2 regions of the Streptomyces sp. NPDC052042 genome follow, and region 1 is predicted to be linked to the other one. Evidence: predicted binding sites of a transcription regulator. Region 1 holds the regulator's gene; the other holds the start of a gene.
The links. Region 1 encodes HrcA, which represses chaperone genes, less so after heat shock. Its sites were predicted from a motif close to TTNGCACTCNGNNNNNCNGAGTGCNAA; they were not measured.
Positions count from the first base shown of each region.

Region 2: a site for HrcA is predicted at 4,616-4,642, ahead of groL (chaperonin GroEL). Genes of this name have one in related genera too.

Region 1 is NZ_JBIUBU010000001.1:771,810-780,710, forward strand. It holds gene ACIHCL_RS03350 (S41 family peptidase) at 1-1,162, opposite strand, end outside; gene ACIHCL_RS03355 (hypothetical protein) at 1,300-1,791, opposite strand; gene ACIHCL_RS03360 (16S rRNA (uracil(1498)-N(3))-methyltransferase) at 1,927-2,673, opposite strand; gene ACIHCL_RS03365 (nitronate monooxygenase) at 2,670-3,746, opposite strand; gene dnaJ (molecular chaperone DnaJ) at 3,891-5,030, opposite strand; gene hrcA (heat-inducible transcriptional repressor HrcA) at 5,031-6,047, opposite strand; gene ACIHCL_RS03380 (MBL fold metallo-hydrolase) at 6,245-7,000, shown strand; gene ACIHCL_RS03385 (DUF3097 domain-containing protein) at 7,063-7,890, shown strand; gene hemW (radical SAM family heme chaperone HemW) at 7,997-8,901, opposite strand, start outside.
Region 2 is NZ_JBIUBU010000002.1:20,738-29,638, reverse strand. It holds gene ACIHCL_RS05410 (putative RNA methyltransferase) at 1-873, opposite strand, end outside; gene ACIHCL_RS05405 (hypothetical protein) at 994-1,125, opposite strand; gene ACIHCL_RS05400 (esterase/lipase family protein) at 1,461-2,702, shown strand; gene groL (chaperonin GroEL) at 2,832-4,454, opposite strand; gene ACIHCL_RS05390 (cold-shock protein) at 5,116-5,322, opposite strand; gene ACIHCL_RS05385 (MoaD/ThiS family protein) at 5,780-6,058, opposite strand; gene thrC (threonine synthase) at 6,092-7,429, opposite strand; SAM riboswitch class I at 7,448-7,575, opposite strand; gene ACIHCL_RS05375 (glucosyl-3-phosphoglycerate synthase) at 7,729-8,691, shown strand; gene ACIHCL_RS05370 (trehalose-6-phosphate synthase) at 8,899-8,901, shown strand, end outside.

The DNA.
Region 1 (8,901 bases):
GGCCGAGGACCCGGCCGAGGCGGCCCGCGGCGAGCCGGCGGGGCACGGCGCCCGGTGCGGTGCCCGTGGCGGGGGCGCACTCCAGTGCGTCGTCGCCCTCGGCGTCGGTGACCCAGACGACGTACTGGTCGCCGTCGGCCTGGAAGGTGCGGGGCAGCCGGGCCCGTACGCCGGGTTCGACGGCGAGCGCGCGGACCGGGCCGTCGCGGTGGGTGACCCAGTGGACGGCGCCGCGCGTGGCGACCGCGCTGCCGCGTCCGGTGCGGTCCGGGGACGCGCTTTCGAGATGGCCGCCGGCGTGCAGGGGGTGGGGCTGGAGGTCGGCGCGCTGGCCGCCGAGCCGGATGTCGAGGCGGCGGGGCTCGGCCCCGTCGAGGTCGTCCAGCAGCCACAGTTCACCGGCCGAGGCGTAGCAGACGCGGCTGCCGTCGGTGGTCGCGTGGCGGGCGTAGAAGCCCTCGACGCCGGTGTGGCGGCGCAGATCGGAGCCGTCGGGGAGAGAGGAGTAGACCGCTCCGACGCCCTCGTGGTCGGAGAGGAAGGCGATGCGGTCGCCCACCCACATCGGGGCCTCGATGTTGCCGTCGAGGTCCTCGTGGACGCGTATGAACTCCGCGGCCCCGTCGGCCGCTTCCTCCCGGGCGATCCACAACTTGCCCGCGGTGCCGCCCCGGTAGCGCTTCCAGGTGGCGGCCTCGCGCCCCATGGTGGCCGAGAGCAGCAGGACCCGTCCGCCGGGCCCGTGCGCGAGGGAGCCGACCGGCCCGTACGGCAGAGCCTGTCCGGACCCGCCGTCGACCGGGACGGCCCAGGCCCAACTGCGTCTCGGCGATGCCTGCCCGTGAGCGCTGAGGGCCAGTACGTCGCCCTCCGGCGTCCAGCCGCGTACGGAGGTGCGGGCGTCGCCCCAGTAGGTGAGCCGCTGGGACGGGCCGCCGTCGAGGGGGGCGATGTGCACCTCGGGTGCCCCGTCCCGTGTGGACGTCCAGGCGACCCGTGTTCCGTCGGGGGATATCCGCGGATGGCTGACGGGCCGGTTGTCGGCGCTGACGCGCCAGGCCCGGCCGCCGTCGAGCGGTGCCAGCCAGACGTCGTCCTCGGCGGTGAAGGCGATCAGATCGCCCTGGACATGGGGGTATCGGAGGTAGGCAGACTGCGTCACACCGATCACCCTAGGCCGCGGTCGTGCTCGGCGGTACCGGGTTGGCCGGAGTGCGTCGGGCGCCTGTGGCGGCGTGCCGCGGCGGTCGCGGACCGGCGTGGCGGGGCGCGGCGCGTCGAGCGCAGGCCGTTTTCCGGTCACTTGTCCCAGGGTGCGCCGGTGACCGTGACCGTCACGGTCACCGCGGGCCGGGCGCCGCCCTGGCCGCTGTTCCCGGGCGGGTACACCGCACCGAACGTCGGCCTGGCGTCGCAGTCGCCGAGCACGTCCGTCCGGAACACGTCCCTGCCGTCGGCCCTCGCGGTGAGATCGCCCCGCACGCACCGCCCGTGGAGCGCCTGCGTCACCCTGCCGCTGATCGAGATGTCCTGCCCGCTCCCGGTCCTTCCGGTGCACTCGACGTGCCCGGTCCGGGGTGCGTGGGCGGCGGGCGACGCGTCCCCCGCCCTGGCCGTGCCGAGGCCGTCGACACCGGCCGAGCAGCTCAGCCAGCGCACGTCGACGCCGTTGCGCTCCAGGGCGCTGGTGCCGGCGCGGTCGGTGGTCACGGCGATGGACGCGGAGTTCAGCCCGCCCGCCGGGTCACAGGCGGCCAGCCCCGCGACCGCCGCGCTGGTGAGTACGGACACGGTCAGAAAGCGACGGATTCCCTTGCGGGAGTATGCCCTTGTTGTCCCCATAAGGGCAGCTTCCCACCGTTCGCCCGAGAGACGATAGACGGCTTGCGGCCTCTTCGGGGGTGACACCGGCGCGCGGAAGGGCGCTCATGACCAGCGGCCGGTGCGCCCCATCAGCAGGGCCGTCGCCGCCGTGCCCGCCGTCGAGGTGCGCAGCACGCTCGTGCCGAGGCGGCAGGTGCGGGCGCCCGCCGCGGCGAAGACGGCCAGTTCGTCCGGCGACACCCCGCCCTCGGGGCCGACGACGAGCACGATCTCGCCCTGGGCGGGGAGTTGGACGGTGGCCAGCGGTTCGCTGTCGTGGTCGCGTTCCTCGTGCAGGACGGCGGCAAAGTCCGCCGCGGCCAGGAGCGCGGCGGCCTGTTTGGTCGTCAGCGCGTCGGCGACCTCGGGGAAGCGCACCCGGCGCGACTGCTTGCCCGCCTCCCGGGCGGTGGTGCGCCATTTCGCCAGGGACTTGAGGCCGCGGTCGCCCTTCCACTGGGTGATGCAGCGCGATGCCTGCCAAGGCACGATCGCGTCGACACCGGTCTCCGTCATTGTCTCCACGGCGACCTCGCCCCGGTCGCCCTTGGGCAGGGCCTGGACGACGGTGATCCGCGGGGCGGGCGGCGGTTCCTCGTGGACGCCCGCCAGGCCGGTGACGACGAGCCGGTCCTTGCCCTCGGCCGCGCCCACGACGCCTTCCACCCAGTGGCCGTGGCCGTCCGTCAGCACGACGCCCTCGCCGGGGCGCAGCCGCTTCACCGCGACGGCGTGCCGCCCCTCGGGCCCGTCCAGGACGAACTCGGGCCCTTCGGGGACCTGTTCGACGACGAAGACCGGTGCGGTCACCGCGTGCTCCCTGCGTTCAGCGCCGTCCGTGCGGCGTCCAGTTCCTCGGCGAGCAGGCCGATCAGCCGTCCGGCGGGCAGCTCGCGGGCCATCCGGTGGCCCTGCCCCGCCCACAGCGCCATGCCCTGGGCGTCCCCGGACGCGGCCGCCGCCTTGCGCAGTCCGGCGGTCAGGTAGTGGATCTGGGGGTAGGCGGCGGGGGCGTAGGGGCCGTGCTCGCGGATGAAGCGGTTGACCAGGCCGCGGGCGGGGCGGCCGGAGAACGCCCGGGTCAGGACGGTCCCCGCGAACAGCGGGTTGGTCAGCGCCTGCTTGTGCAGCGGGTGCGCGCCCGACTCCGGGCAGACGAGGAACGCCGTGCCGAGCTGCGCCGCCTGGGCGCCCGCGGCGAGTACCGCGGCGATCTGGGAACCGCGCATCAGCCCGCCCGCGGCGACGATCGGCAACTCCACGGTGTCCCGCACCTGGGCCACCAGGGAGAGCAGGCCGATGCCGGTGCCGTCGTTCAGCGGGTCGTCGCGATGGGTGGACTGGTGTCCGCCCGCTTCCACGCCCTGCACGCAGACCGCGTCGGCGCCCGCCCACTGGGCCGCCTGGGCCTCCTCGGGCGTGGTCACCGTCACGATGGTGTACGTGCCGACGCCGGCGAGCGCGTCGAGGGTGTCGCGGGTCGGGCAGCCGAAGGTGAACGAGACGGCCGGGACGGGGGCGTCCAGGAGTACGGCGAGCTTGGCCTCGTAGCCGTCGTCGCCCCCGGCGGAGTCCGGGTCGCCGAGCGGGGTCTCGTACCAGGAGCCCTCGCCCGCGAGCTGCTGCCGGTACACGTCGACGGCGCTCGGGTCGGCGACGGCGGGCTGCGGCATGAAGAGATTGACGCCGAAGGGCCGGCCCGTCAGCGTGCGCAGCCGCTTGATCTCGTTGTACATGCCGTCGGCCGTCTTGTATCCGGCGGCGAGGAAGCCCAGCCCGCCCGCTTCCGAGACGGCGGCGGCGAGCTCCGGGCGGGACGCGCCTCCCGCCATCGGCGCCTGCACGATCGGATACCGGCAGAGACCGGTCAACACGGATGACATGACCGCATCGTGTCACGACTTGTGCGCCCCGGCGTGCACGGGGACGCGGCCGTGCGCCGTTCTCCGGCGGCGGGAGAACGGCACACGAAGACCGCGGAAGGGCACGAAGGGGCGCACGGAACGACCCCGTGCGCCCCAGCCCCGTCAGCGGCCGTTGAAGGCGTCCTTCAGCCGGGAGAACAGGCCCTGCTGGCCCGGCTGGAACTGGCCGGTGGGCCGTTCCTCGCCGCGCATCTTCGCCAGGTCGCGCAGCAGTCGCTCCTGCTCCGCGTCGAGCTTCGTGGGGGTCATCACCTCGACGTGCACGATCAGGTCGCCGCGTCCGCCGCCCCTCAGATGGGTGATGCCGCGTCCGTGCAGCGGGACCGACTGGCCGGACTGGGTACCGGGCCGGATGTCGACCTCCTCCAGGCCGTCGAGCGTCTCCAGCGGAACCTTCGTGCCGAGCGCGCCCGCCGTCATGGGGATGGTGACGGTGCAGTGCAGATCGTCGCCGCGGCGCTGGAACACCGGGTGCGGCAGTTCGTGGATCTCCACGTACAGGTCACCGGCCGGGCCGCCGCCGGGGCCGACCTCTCCCTCGCCCGCGAGTTGGATGCGGGTGCCGTTGTCGACGCCCGCGGGGATCTTCACGGTGAGCGTGCGGCGCGACCGGACGCGGCCGTCCCCGGCGCATTCCGGGCACGGGGTCGGCACGACCGTGCCGAAGCCCTGGCACTGCGGGCAGGGCCGCGAGGTCATGACCTGGCCGAGGAAGGACCGGGTGACCTGCGAGACCTCGCCGCGTCCGCGGCACATGTCACAGGTCTGGGCGGAGGTGCCGGGTGCGGCGCCCTCGCCGCTGCACGTGGTGCAGACGACGGCCGTGTCGACCTGGATGTCCTTGGTGGTGCCGAACGCCGCTTCGGCGAGGTCGATCTCCAGCCGGATCATCGCGTCCTGGCCGCGCCGGGTGCGCGAACGGGGCCCGCGCTGCGCCGACGTGCCGAAGAACGCGTCCATGATGTCGGAGAAGTTGCCGAAGCCGCCCTGTCCGAAGCCGCCCGCGCCGCCACCGCCGCCGGAGGCGGAGAGCGGGTCGCCGCCGAGGTCGTAGACCTGCTTCTTCTGCGGATCCGACAACACCTCGTAGGCGGCGTTGATCTCCTTGAACCGCTCCTGGGTCTTCGGATCGGGATTCACGTCCGGATGAAGCTCGCGGGCGAGCTTCCGGAACGCCTTCTTGATCTCGTCCTGGGACGCGTCGCGGCGTACGCCGAGTACGGCGTAGTAGTCCGTGGCCACTTACGACTCCGCCAGGATCTGTCCGACGTAACGTGCCACTGCGCGTACCGCTCCCATCGTTCCGGGGTAGTCCATGCGGGTCGGTCCGACCACGCCGAGTTTGGCGACGGCCTCGTCGCCCGAACCGTAGCCGACCGTGACGACGGACGCGGAGGTGAGCCCCTCATGAGGGTTCTCGTGTCCGATACGTACGGTCATGCCCGAGTCCGTGGCCTCGCCGAGCAGCTTCAGCAGCACGACCTGCTCCTCCAGCGCCTCCAGCACCGGCCGGATCATCACGGGGAAGTCGTGTCCGAAGCGGGTGAGATTGGAGGTGCCGCCGATCATCAGGCGCTCCTCCGTGTCCTCGACCAGGGTTTCGAGCAGGGTGGAGAGCACGGCGGACACGGCCCCCCGGTCCTCGCTCTCGAAGGATTCCGGCAGGTCCTGCACCAACTGCGGGACGTCCGAGAAACGGCGTCCGACGACCCGGCTGTTGAGGCGGGCCCGCAGATCGGCCAGCACGGCCTCGCCGAGCGGGCCGGGGCAGTCGATCATGCGCTGTTCGACCCTGCCGGTGTCCGTGATCAGCACGAGCATCAGCCGGGCGGGGGCCAGCGAGAGCAGTTCCACGTGCCGCACCGTCGACCGGGTCAACGAGGGGTACTGCACGATGGCGACCTGCCGGGTCAGCTGGGCGAGCAGCCGGACGGTGCGGCTCACGACGTCGTCGAGGTCGACCGCGCCGTCGAGGAGGTTGTGGATGGCGCGGCGCTCCGGCGACGAGAGGGGCTTGACGCCCGCGAGCCTGTCGACGAAGAGCCGGTAGCCCTTGTCCGTGGGGATACGGCCGGCGCTGGTATGGGGCTGGGCGATGAAGCCCTCGTCCTCCAGGACCGCCATGTCGTTGCGAACGGTCGCCGGGGAGACCCCGAGCTTGTGCCGCTCGGTGAGTGCCTTGGAACCGACGGGCTCCTCGGTCCCCACGTAGTCCTGAACGATGGCGCGCAGCACTTCGAGTCTGCGTTCGCTGAGCATTGCGCGCACCTCCAGGTGGTTTCATCGACGGTTCCGGGGCCGTGCCCGGTTCCTTCCCCAGGGGTCCTCCTGGCACTCTGTCGGCCCGAGTGCCAGCCACCCCCCGGTCAGTGTACGGCGGTCGACTGGGGGCCTAGCAAGGGTGACCGGCCACGCGGTCGCGAGACCACGCGGGCCGTTGCCGATAGCGTCCCGGTATGGACACCTCTTGGGAAGAGTTCGGCTGGGAGCGGATCGGTCACGGTATGGGCCGGCGCCGCCTTCCCGGCTGGGACGCGACGACCGCGCTGGTGGCGGGTGCGCGGGGCGTGCTGCTCCTCGACACCGGGTCCACGCTCCGCGAGGGCGCCGGGATCCGGGACGGGGCACGGGCCCTGCTCGGCCGGGAGGTGACGCATATCGCACTCAGCCACCCCCATTTCGATCATGTCCTGGGCACCGCGGCGTTCCCGGGCACCCGGGAGGCCGGGGACGTCCGGGTGTACGGCGCGGCCGGCCTGACGGACCTGCTCGGCAGCGGGGACGGGGCGGCCGCCCTGCGCGACGACGCGGTGCGCCACGGGGTGCCCGGGCCCGACGCGGCCGAGGCCGCCGCGGCGCTGGTGGCGCCGCGTCACGAGGTGCGCGACGAGCTGACGCTCGATCTGGGCGGCGGCCGTCGGGTGCTGTTGGCGAATCTGGGTCCCGCGCACAGCGGCCACGATCTGGTGGCAGTGGTCCCCGGCTCCCCCACCGTGGTGTTCTGCGGCGACCTGGTCGAGGAGTCCGGCGAACCGCAGGCCGGCCCGGACGCGGTCCCGGCCCGCTGGCCGGCCGCGTTGGACCGGCTGCTGGCACTGGGCGGCGAGGACGCTGTGTACGTGCCGGGGCACGGGGCGGTGGTGGACGCCGCGTTCGTCCGGGACCAGCGCGACCGGCTGGCGGCGCTGCACGGAGGGCCGGCGGGCGTCTGAAGGATGGCGGGAAGGCGGGGCCTTCGGCGTGTCGTGAGCCGTTCCCGTCCTATCGTCGTGCGATGCGCAGCTACCAGCCGGACCTGACCCCGCCGTGGAAGAGGTCCGCCCCCGTCCCCGAGGTCCCCGCCGAAACCGATCTGGTCGTGGAGGAGGTCTCCACCGGGTTCTGCGGCGCGGTCATCCGCTGCGAGAAGACGGCCCAGGGGCCGACGGTGACCCTGGAGGACCGTTTCGGCAAGCACCGGGTCTTCCCGATGGAACCGCGCGGCTTCCTGCTGGAGGGCACCGTGGTCACGCTGGTGCGGCCGAAGGCGGCGGCCCCGGCACGCCCCGCGCGCACGGCCTCCGGTTCGCTCGCGGTCCCCGGGGCGCGCGCCCGGGTCGCCCGCGCGGGGCGGATCTATGTGGAGGGCCGGCACGACGCCGAACTGGTCGAGCGGGTCTGGGGCGACGATCTGCGGATCGAGGGCGTGGTCGTCGAGTACCTGGAGGGCGTCGACGACCTTCCCGCCGTCGTGCGCGAGTTCTCCCCCGGCCCGGACGCCCGGCTCGGCGTCCTGGTGGACCACCTGGTCCCCGGCTCCAAGGAGTCCCGGATCGCGGAACAGGTGTCGGACGCGAACGTCCTGGTGGTCGGCCACCCCTACATCGACGTGTGGGAGGCGGTGAAGCCGTCGTCCGTGGGCATCGCCTCCTGGCCGGTGGTGCCGCGCGGCCAGGACTGGAAGACCGGGGTGTGCCGGGCACTGGGCTGGGAGGAGAACACCGGCGCCGCCTGGCAGCGCATCCTGTCCTCGGTGCGCTCGTACCGGGACCTGGAGCCGACTCTGCTGGGCTCGGTGGAACATCTGATCGACTTCGTGACGGCCCCCGAATCCGGCGTTTGAGGGGCCGAGCCCGGTCACGGAACGGGCGGACGGCCCCCGGTCCCTGTAGGGCCGGATTCGGAGGCGCGGCCCACCGGGGCGCACCCGCGCCCGGCCACCCGCCCTCTCAGTCCACCAGGTCCCGCACCACCGCATCGGCCAGCAGCCGCCCGCGCAGGGTGAGCACCGCGCGCCCCTGCCCGTACGGCTCACGCCACAGCAGCCCGTCCTCGACCGCCCGTTCCGCCGCGGCCAGCCCGGCCGGCTTCAGCAGGGACAACGGGCAGCCGTCCGCGAGGCGCAGTTCCAGCAGGATCCGCTCGACGCGCCGGTCCTCGGCGGAGAGGAGCTCGCGCCCGGCGCCGGGCGAGCGCCCCTCGGCCAGCGCCTGCGCGTACGCCCCCGGATGCTTCACGTTCCACCAGCGCACACCGCCGACGTGGCTGTGCGCCCCGGGGCCGGCGCCCCACCAGTCGGCCCCGCGCCAGTACAGCTCGTTGTGCAGGCAGCGGCCCTCCGGCGTACGGGCCCAGTTCGACACCTCGTACCAGGAGAAGCCCGCCCCGGACAGCGCCTCTTCCGCGATCAGGTACCGGTCCGCGTGGACGTCGTCGTCGGTCATCGGGATCTCACCGCGCCGGATGCGCCGGGCCAGGCCGGTGCCCTCCTCGACGATCAGCGCGTACGCCGACACATGGTCCGGACCGGCCCCGATCGCCGCCTCCAGCGAGGCCTGCCAGTCGTCGTCGGACTCGCCGGGCGTGCCGTAGATCAGGTCGAGGTTGACGTGGTCGAAGCCCGCCGCGTGCGCCTCGGCGACACACGCCTCCGGCCGTCCGGGGGTGTGCGTGCGGTCCAGGATCTCCAGTACGTGCTTCCGGGCGCTCTGCATGCCGAACGAGATCCGATTGAAGCCACCCTCACGCAGTTCGGCGAGATACGCCGGACCGACGGATTCCGGGTTGGCCTCGGTGGTGATCTCGGCATCGTCCGCGAGACCGAACTCGTCGCGGATCGCGCTCAGCATCCGGA
Region 2 (8,901 bases), on a different contig from region 1:
ACCGACAGGCGTACGGGCAGCGGCTCGCCGGGCCCGGTAGGCGGTGGCCAACACGGAGACGGTGACCTGGCCGGGCAGAAGGCGGCCGTCGCCCAGGGCCGCCTGATCGAGATGGCGCGCGCTCGGCGTCATCCCCACCAGGTCGACCGCCTCCTCCCTGGTCAAGTCCGTGACGTACTCGACCAGTTGGGTGCAGTCGATCTCGAAGTACGGGGCCAGCGCCTGCCGCAGGCGCCGCTCCTTGGCCGGGTCGACCGCGACCATCCCGGGCACCCGGCTGCGCAGTTCGGTCAGATGCCGCGCGGTGGGGCGCACGACGATCAGCCGGCCACCCGGACGCAGCACCCGGTGGAACTCGGACGGGTTGCGCGGTGCGAACACGTCCAGCACGACATCGACCACCCCGTCGGCCAGCGGGAAGGGCCGGAAGACGTCCCAGGTCACCGCGGCCGCCCGCGCATGGGACCGGATCGCCATGCGCAGGGCACGCACCGAGGCGTCCAGCCCCAGCCCACGGGCACCGGGCAGCTGGTCGAGCGCCCCGGCGAGGTAGTAGCCCGTACCGCACCCGACGTCCAGGAGCGTGCCCCCCTCGGACACGGCGTCGGCCGCCAGACGAGCCACGGTCTGACGGATGCGCTCGTACCTGCCGGTGGCCAGGAACCGGTCCCGGGCTCGCGCCATGTCCGCGTCGTCGCCGCTGGTGGCGCGAGTGCCGGTCAACAGGCTGACGTAACCGTGCCGGGCGATGTCGTAGGTGTGGCCGACCCGGCAACGCAGGGCACCCTGGTCGGGATGCAGACCGGCATGGCACATCGGACAGCGCAGCAGGTCGAGGAACGGTTCAAGGGCGGGCGATGGCGACACGGGCACGAAGCACTCCTCGCAGCGGGTGGGACAACGACCGTACCCGCAACCGAAAGACACGACTCAGTCGCGAGCCGGGGGTTGATCGACGGCGATCGCGGCGGTCTCGGCCCTCGGCGCGCTGCATCACATACGCGTTCCCGCTGTCGGGGGCGCCGTAGAACTGTCGGGGGCGCCGTAGAAGAAGAACAGCACCGGCTTCTTGCGCGCATTGCGGTCCACGAAGAATTTCCAGGTGTACGTCGTGGGCGTCCTCATGACCGTTCGCCCACCCCTCCGCCCCAACCGCCGTCCCCGCCCGTCCGGTTGACCTCACCGGCCCACCCACCGGGCCGTCTCCGCCATGGGCGGGGAAGATCACGGGCAGAACACCCTCGCAGAAGAATTGAACGCATTCAACTGCACCCCTGGACCACGGCCGCGCACCCACGCCTTGCCGCCCCGGGGCGCACGCATCCGCGCCCCCACCCCTCCATATGTCCGAAACCTACTCCCACCTGGGAGTGGTTTGATCCACTTCCACCACCCGGCCGCTACTCCACGTGATCACCATGGCGCCAGTTGTGATGAACCGGCCCAAAGGGGAACGACCTGTGTCCGAACCGACCCGCGAGCAGATCGTCTCGGCGCTGCGGAGCAAGGCTCCCATCGTCCTGACTCCCGGCCTCCGCCGGGACGCCGAGCCGCACGGTGCCCTTCCGCTGCCGCCCAGCACCGTGTGGGACCTGCCCGGCGGAACCGCCTGGGTGTACGAAGGCGAGGGGCACCGGGGTCTCGTGCGACCCGTGATCGTGGCCGACGGCTTCAACACCGGGCCGAGCAGCCTGGACGTTTCCTGGGAGGTCATGGAGTTCGGCGACTACGCGCTCATCAGCGAACTGCGTCGCCGGGGGCATGACGTCATCCTCCTGGGATTCCACGAGCGCAGTGCGTCGATTCTGGACAATTCCCGGACCGTGCAGGCTGCGGTCATGCGCGTCATCGCGGAACGGCGGGGCGACACACCGCTCGCCGTCGGCGGGTTCGGCATGGGCGGGCTGGTCGCCCGGCATGCACTGGCCAAGCTGGAGCACGAGCACGCGGACCACCAGACCGCGCTGTACTTCTCGTACGACAGCCCGCATCGCGGCGCCTGGGTCCCGATCGCGCTCCAGGCGTTCGCACACTACATCGGGGTTCTCGACAGCAGGCTCTCCGACCAGCTCAACAGCCCGGCCGCCCGTCAACTGCTGTGGCGACACATCGCGGCATGGAACGCGGCCCCGGCGCAGAGCGAGGAACGCGCCGCGTTCCTGGCCGAGATGAGGAACCTCGGCGAATGGCCGCGCAGGCCGCGGCTGATCGGGGTCGCCAACGGTGCGGCCGACGGCACCGGCACCGATGTCCCGGCCGGTGAACTGGCCCTGGAGGGCAAGGGCCCGTCGGTCACCGGGACCGCGCTCTACACCCAGGCGCCCGGCGACGACGAACTCGTCGCGAAACCGAGCGTGGCGACGCTGAAGTCCCCCGAAGTGCGCACGTCCGGGCTGCCGTCCATCGACGGCGCCCCCGGAGGTTCGCTGGAGGGCTTCGGCATCCTCGCCGACGGCCTCAACGCCCTCGGCCCGGAGCTCGGTTTCAAGACCGACGTCCGCATCCGCTCGCACTGCTTCGTACCGTCCGTCAGCGCGGTCGACATCCGCGACCTGGACACGGACGAGGATCTCTACACGGACATCTCGGCGCTCCCGCCCGAAGACAGCGGGCTCGACGACTTCAAGCTCGCCTCCCGGAACGAGGGCCACACCCTGGTGACGGAGGAACTCTGCGCATGGCTCCTCGACCGGCTGCCGTGACGCCGACGGCAGCCCCGGCGCCGGCCGGACGGATACGAGAGCGCGGACACGGCGCAGGCCCCCGGGACCAGATGGTCCCGGGGGCCTGCGCGACAGCGAAGCTGTGCCGGACTGACGATCCCGTGGGGATCAGAAGTCCATGTCACCGCCCGGCATGCCGCCCGGAGCACCGGCCGCGGCCTTCTCCGGCTTGTCGGCGATGACGGCCTCGGTGGTGAGGAACAGCGCGGCGATGGACGCGGCGTTCTGCAGCGCGGAGCGCGTGACCTTCGCCGGGTCGATGATGCCCTCGGCGACCAGGTCGACGTACTCGCCGGTCGCGGCGTTCAGGCCGTGACCCGGGGTCAGGTTGCGGACCTTCTCCACCACGACGCCGCCCTCAAGACCGGCGTTGACGGCGATCTGCTTCAGCGGGGCCTCCAGCGCCAGCCTGACGGCAGCGGCGCCGGTCGCCTCGTCACCCGAGAGCTCCAGCTTCTCGAAGACGGCCGAGGCCTGGAGCAGGGCCACGCCACCACCGGCGACGATGCCCTCCTCGACGGCGGCCTTGGCGTTGCGCACCGCGTCCTCGATGCGGTGCTTGCGCTCCTTCAGCTCGACCTCGGTCGCGGCACCGGCCTTGATGACGGCCACGCCGCCGGCCAGCTTCGCGAGGCGCTCCTGGAGCTTCTCGCGGTCGTAGTCCGAGTCGGAGTTCTCGATCTCGGCGCGGATCTGGTTGACGCGGCCCTGGACCTGGTCGCTGTCACCGGCACCGTCGACGATCGTCGTCTCGTCCTTGGTGATGACGACCTTGCGGGCACGACCGAGCAGGTCGAGACCGGCGTTCTCCAGCTTCAGGCCGACCTCCTCGGAGATGACCTGACCACCGGTGAGGATGGCGATGTCACCGAGCATGGCCTTGCGGCGGTCGCCGAAGCCCGGGGCCTTGACGGCGACGGACTTGAAGGTGCCACGGATCTTGTTGACGACCAGGGTCGACAGGGCCTCGCCCTCGACGTCCTCGGCGATGATCAGCAGCGGCTTGCCGGACTGCATGACCTTCTCCAGCAGCGGAAGGAGGTCCTTCACGTTGCTGACCTTGGAGTTGACGATCAGGATGTACGGGTCGTCGAGGGACGCCTCCATACGCTCCATGTCGGTGGCGAAGTACGCCGAGATGTAGCCCTTGTCGAAGCGCATACCCTCGGTGAGCTCCAGCTCCAGACCGAAGGTCTGGGACTCCTCGACGGTGATGACGCCTTCCTTGCCGACCTTGTCCATGGCCTCGGCGATGAGCTCACCGATCTGGGTGTCGGCGGCGGAGATGGAGGCCGTCGAAGCGATCTGCTCCTTGGTCTCCACATCCTTGGCCTGCTCCAGGAGAGCGGCGGAGACGGCCTCGACGGCCTTCTCGATGCCCCGCTTGAGGGCCATCGGGTTGGCACCCGCGGCGACGTTGCGCAGGCCCTCGCGGACGAGAGCCTGGGCGAGAACGGTGGCGGTGGTCGTACCGTCGCCGGCGACGTCGTCCGTCTTCTTGGCGACCTCCTTGACCAGCTCCGCACCGATCTTCTCGTACGGGTCCTCCAGCTCGATCTCCTTGGCGATGGACACACCATCGTTGGTGATCGTGGGGGCGCCCCACTTCTTCTCAAGGACGACATTGCGACCCTTGGGGCCAAGGGTGACCTTGACGGCGTCAGCGAGCTGGTTCATGCCGCGCTCGAGACCGCGCCGGGCCTCCTCGTCGAACGCGATGATCTTGGCCATGTGAAGTGGTCCTCCCGGACAGGGGTGGATTTTCTCCGGACCGAGTGGCGCCCGCGACGGACGGCCTGCGTACCGGTGGTTCCTTGCCCCACCGGACCTGCGGACCTCACCGGCCCGGCCCAAGTCTGTCACTCTCACCCGGAGAGTGCTAACGCCAATGATTAGCACTCGACCCCCGAGAGTGCAAGCGTCCCCCTCGGGATGTGGCCAACCCCGGACGCCGGACGGAGGCGGTGGGAGGCTCGCCTGAACCCGGACGGACGCACCCCCCGAACGGTCCGTACGAACGGGCCGCCAGAACGCTCCCGCACGCCCCCGCGTCCCGGTGAGCGCGCGCGTGAAGGCGCGCGCTCGCGTACACGCACCCGGGCGCGCAGGGTCAGCAGGGTTGTACGCGCACCCGGGTGCTCCTGGCTGACTGAGGCGCGCACCGGTGCATACGGCGGATGCGCGCACGGCGGGCGTTCAGCACACACGGCCGGGGCACACACGGCCGGGCACGCACCGCGGGCACCCGGCACGCACGGCGCGGGGCGCCCGCGCAGCCGGGGCGCAGGAGGGCCGACGGCGCGGGAACATGCGGAGGGCCCGCCCCTGGGTGCTCCCCGGGAACGGGCCCTCCGCACGAAAGTGGTGTCGTTGGTGGCCGACCGCGCCGAACTCAGCCGACGGCGAGCTTGACCATGTCCGCCTGCGGCCCCTTCTGGCCCTGCGAGATCTCGAACTCAACTCGCTGACCCTCTTCGAGGGTGCGGTAGCCGTCCATCTGAATCGCGCTGTAGTGGACGAAAACATCCGCACCACCGTCGACCGCGATGAAGCCGTACCCCTTCTCCGCGTTGAACCACTTGACGGTGCCCTGAGCCATGCCTAACTCCCCTATTACTGGCCCTTGCGCAGGACCGCACTTCGCGGACCCGGGTCAGAACTCACCCTCCGACAGGAGAGGGTGTGTGCGCCGGAACGCGTCGACCGCGGCTGAATGTATCTGCCCAACTGCCCCCTGCAACAGGTCAATCGGACGAGAATTCTGGGCAGCATCGATCGCCCGGATCTGAAGAATTCATAAGATCCCAGGGCAAGTCGGGCCGGGCAAAAGTGACTTATGACTCAGGAAGATCGCGCACTTTGGCCACTTCTTATCGTGACCGGGCGCATTTTCATTGGCGGGCGGCACGTGAAGCTGGGGGGACTTCCCCCACTCTACCGCGCTCAACCATGCAGAATTGCCCCCTCCGCTTTCTTCTCGGAGAGGGCAATTCGGGTAATGCCGGGAAATCTTCGGCCGTTGGCGGCAGCCGACGGCGTGGGGAGCCGCCGGTCCGTCAGCAGCCGCCCGCGACGGCGGGGATGATCGAGATGCCGGCGCCGTCCGGGGTCGCCGTCCCCAGGCCGTCCTCGAAGCGCACGTCGTCGTCGTTGACGTACACGTTCACGAAGCGGCGGAGCTTGCCCTGGTCGTCCAGGACACGGGCGGCGATGCCCGGGTGGTTCCGCTCCAGGGACTCGATGACCTGGGAGAGGGTCTCGCCCTCGGCCGGGACCTCGGACCGGCCGTCCGTGTAGGTGCGGAGGATGGTGGGGATACGGACCTTGACGCTCATGGTGGATGTGCCTTTCTTCGGTCGCGGTGGGTGTCAGGCAGTGGCGAGGCCGGCGGCGCGGAAGGCGTCCAGGCTCGGACGGATCGTCGCGGTCGCCTGCGAAGTGGCGGCCACCGCGTCCAGGGTCTTGAGCCCGTCGCCGGTGTTGAGGACGACGGTGGTCAGCGACGGGTCGAGCAGGCCGTTCTCGATCAGCTTCTTCGTGACGCCGACCGTCACCCCGCCCGCCGTCTCGGCGAAGATGCCCTCCGTGCGGGCCAGCAGCTTGATCGCGTCGACGATCCGCTCGTCGTCCACGTCCTCGACCGCGCCGCCGGTGCGGCGGGCGATGTCCAGGACGTACGGGCCGTCGGCCGGGTTGCCGATCGCCAGGGACTTGGCGATGGTGTCGGGCTTCTGGGGCCGTACGACGTCGAGACCGGCCTTGAAGGCGGTGGAGACCGGGGAGCAGCCCTCGGCCTGGGCGCCGAAGATCTTGTACGGCTTGTCCTCGACCAGGCCCAGCCCGATCAGCTCCTGGAGCCCCTTGTCGATCTTCGTGAGCTGCGAACCGGACGCGATCGGAACGACGATCTGGTCGGGCAGCCGCCAGCCGAGCTGCTCGCAGATCTCGTACGCCAGGGTCTTGGAACCCTCGCCGTAGTACGGGCGCAGATTGACGTTGACGAAGCCCCAGCCCTCCCCGAGCGGATCGCCGATGAGCTCCGAGCAGAAGCGGTTGACGTCGTCGTAGTTCCCCTCGATGCCGACCAGCTCGCCGCCGTACACCGCGGCCATGACGACCTTGCCCTGCTCCAGGTCGTGCGGGATGAACACGCAGGAGCGGAAGCCGGCGCGGGCGGCGGCGGCGCCCACCGCGCCGGCGAGGTTGCCGGTGGAGGAGCAGGAGAGGGTGGTGAAGCCGAAGGCGCGGGCGGCCTCGACGGCGATGGCGACGACGCGGTCCTTGAAGGAGTGCGTCGGGTTGCCGGAATCGTCCTTGACGTACAGACCGCCGGTGACGCCCAGCTCGCGGGCGAGGTTGTCGGCCTTGACCAGCTTGGTGAAGCCGGGGTTGAGATTGGGCTTGTCCGCGACGTCGGCGGGCACCGGCAGCAGCGGCGCGTAACGCCAGATGCTGTTCGGTCCGGCCTCGATACGCTTCCTCAGCTCCTCCGGGGACCCGGTCGGCAGGTCGTAGGCCACTTCGAGCGGCCCGAAGCAGGAGGAACAGGCGAAGATCGGTCCGAGGGGGAAGCGCTCGCCGCACTCGCGGCAGGAGAGTGCCGCGGCGGGTCCGAGATCGAGGTCGGCGGGCGCGGTGCCGACGGAGGACTCGTCGGCGGAAGAAGCGGTGTTCGCTGAAGCGGTCGCAGCGGTCTGCACGGCCATGATGGCGGAGGCCCTTTCTCCTCATCTTCCTTGCGACGCGTTTCGCCGCAAGCCGGAATTGGCACCTTCCCCACCGTGACCTCGCGGTCGGCAGGGGGGTTGCCGGGACGTCAACGGGCCGTTCCCTCAGTCCCTCTGGATGAGCGCTATGGCACTGGAGCGGTGCTCCAGGCGTTTGTGGGCGGACCGACCCCGGCATGCGATGGTCGTCCGCGTTGTTCAAGACTGTAACCGAAGCACCGGACTGTTGAGATAGTCGTCCGAACCGCGAGATGGATCACATACAGGGAGTATCGACCGTGCTGGAAGAGGTGGAACGCTGGCTGACCAGGCGTTCCTGGTCGGTCGCCGACCGCCCGCTGGACAGGCTCCTCGCCGCCAGGGCGAAGGATCCTCGGCGCGGGAGTGTGAGCGTCGTACTGCCTGCGCTGAACGAGGAGGCGACCGTCGGCGAGATCGTCGCGACGATCCGGCGCGAACTGATGGAGAAGGTCGCGCTCGTCGACGAACTCGTGGTGATCGATTCCGGTTCCACGGACGCCACCGCAAAGGTCGCCCGGGAGGCCGGCGCCCGCGTGGTGCACCGGGACGACATACTCCCCCGCATACCCGCCCTGCCCGGAAAGGGCGAGGTGCTGTGGCGCTCGCTCCTGGTGACGCACGGTGACATCATCTGCTTCATCGACGCCGATCTGAGGGACTTCTCGGCGGACTTCGTCTCCGGTGTCGTCGGCCCGCTGCTGACCGACCCCGAGGTGGGGTTCGTCAAGGCGATGTACGACCGGCCGTTCGGCGACGGGCCCGGCGGGGCCGCGGGGCAGGGAGGCCGCGTCACGGAACTGGTGGCCCGGCCGCTGCTCAATCTGCACTGGCCGCGACTGGCCGGTTTCGTCCAGCCGCTGGGCGGCGAGTACGCGGCACGCCGCTCGCTGCTCGAACAGCTGCCCTTCCCCGTCGGGTACGGGGTGGAGCTGGGCCTCCTCGTCGACGCGCTGCACACGGTGGGCCTGGACGCGCTCGCCCAGGTCGACGTGGGTGTGCGCAAACACCGCCACCAGGACGGCCAGGCACTCGGCCGGATGGCGGCGGCGATCTACCGGACCGCTCAACTTCGCTTGTCCCGCGGGCATTTGGTGCGCCCTTCGCTGACCCAGTTCGAGCGCGGCGAGGACGGTTTCGTACCGCGCACCCATGCGGTGGACACGGAGGAGCGGCCTCCGATGCGCGAGATCGAGGAGTACACCTCGCGCCGCGCGGCCTGATGCCGTCGAACGCCGCCGACGTTGCCGGACGGCAACGGGCGGCAACGGGCGGCAACGGGCGGTGTGGTGCCGCGCGGGCCGGGCGGCGCCCGGCGCACCGGGTTCCGCACGGTGGCGTACGGCGTGGCCGTGCGCCACCCGGATGCCGCCGGACGTCGTCCGGCTTCGCGCGTTTGAGTGGTTCGCGATCGGGCTAGATTCCGCAACATG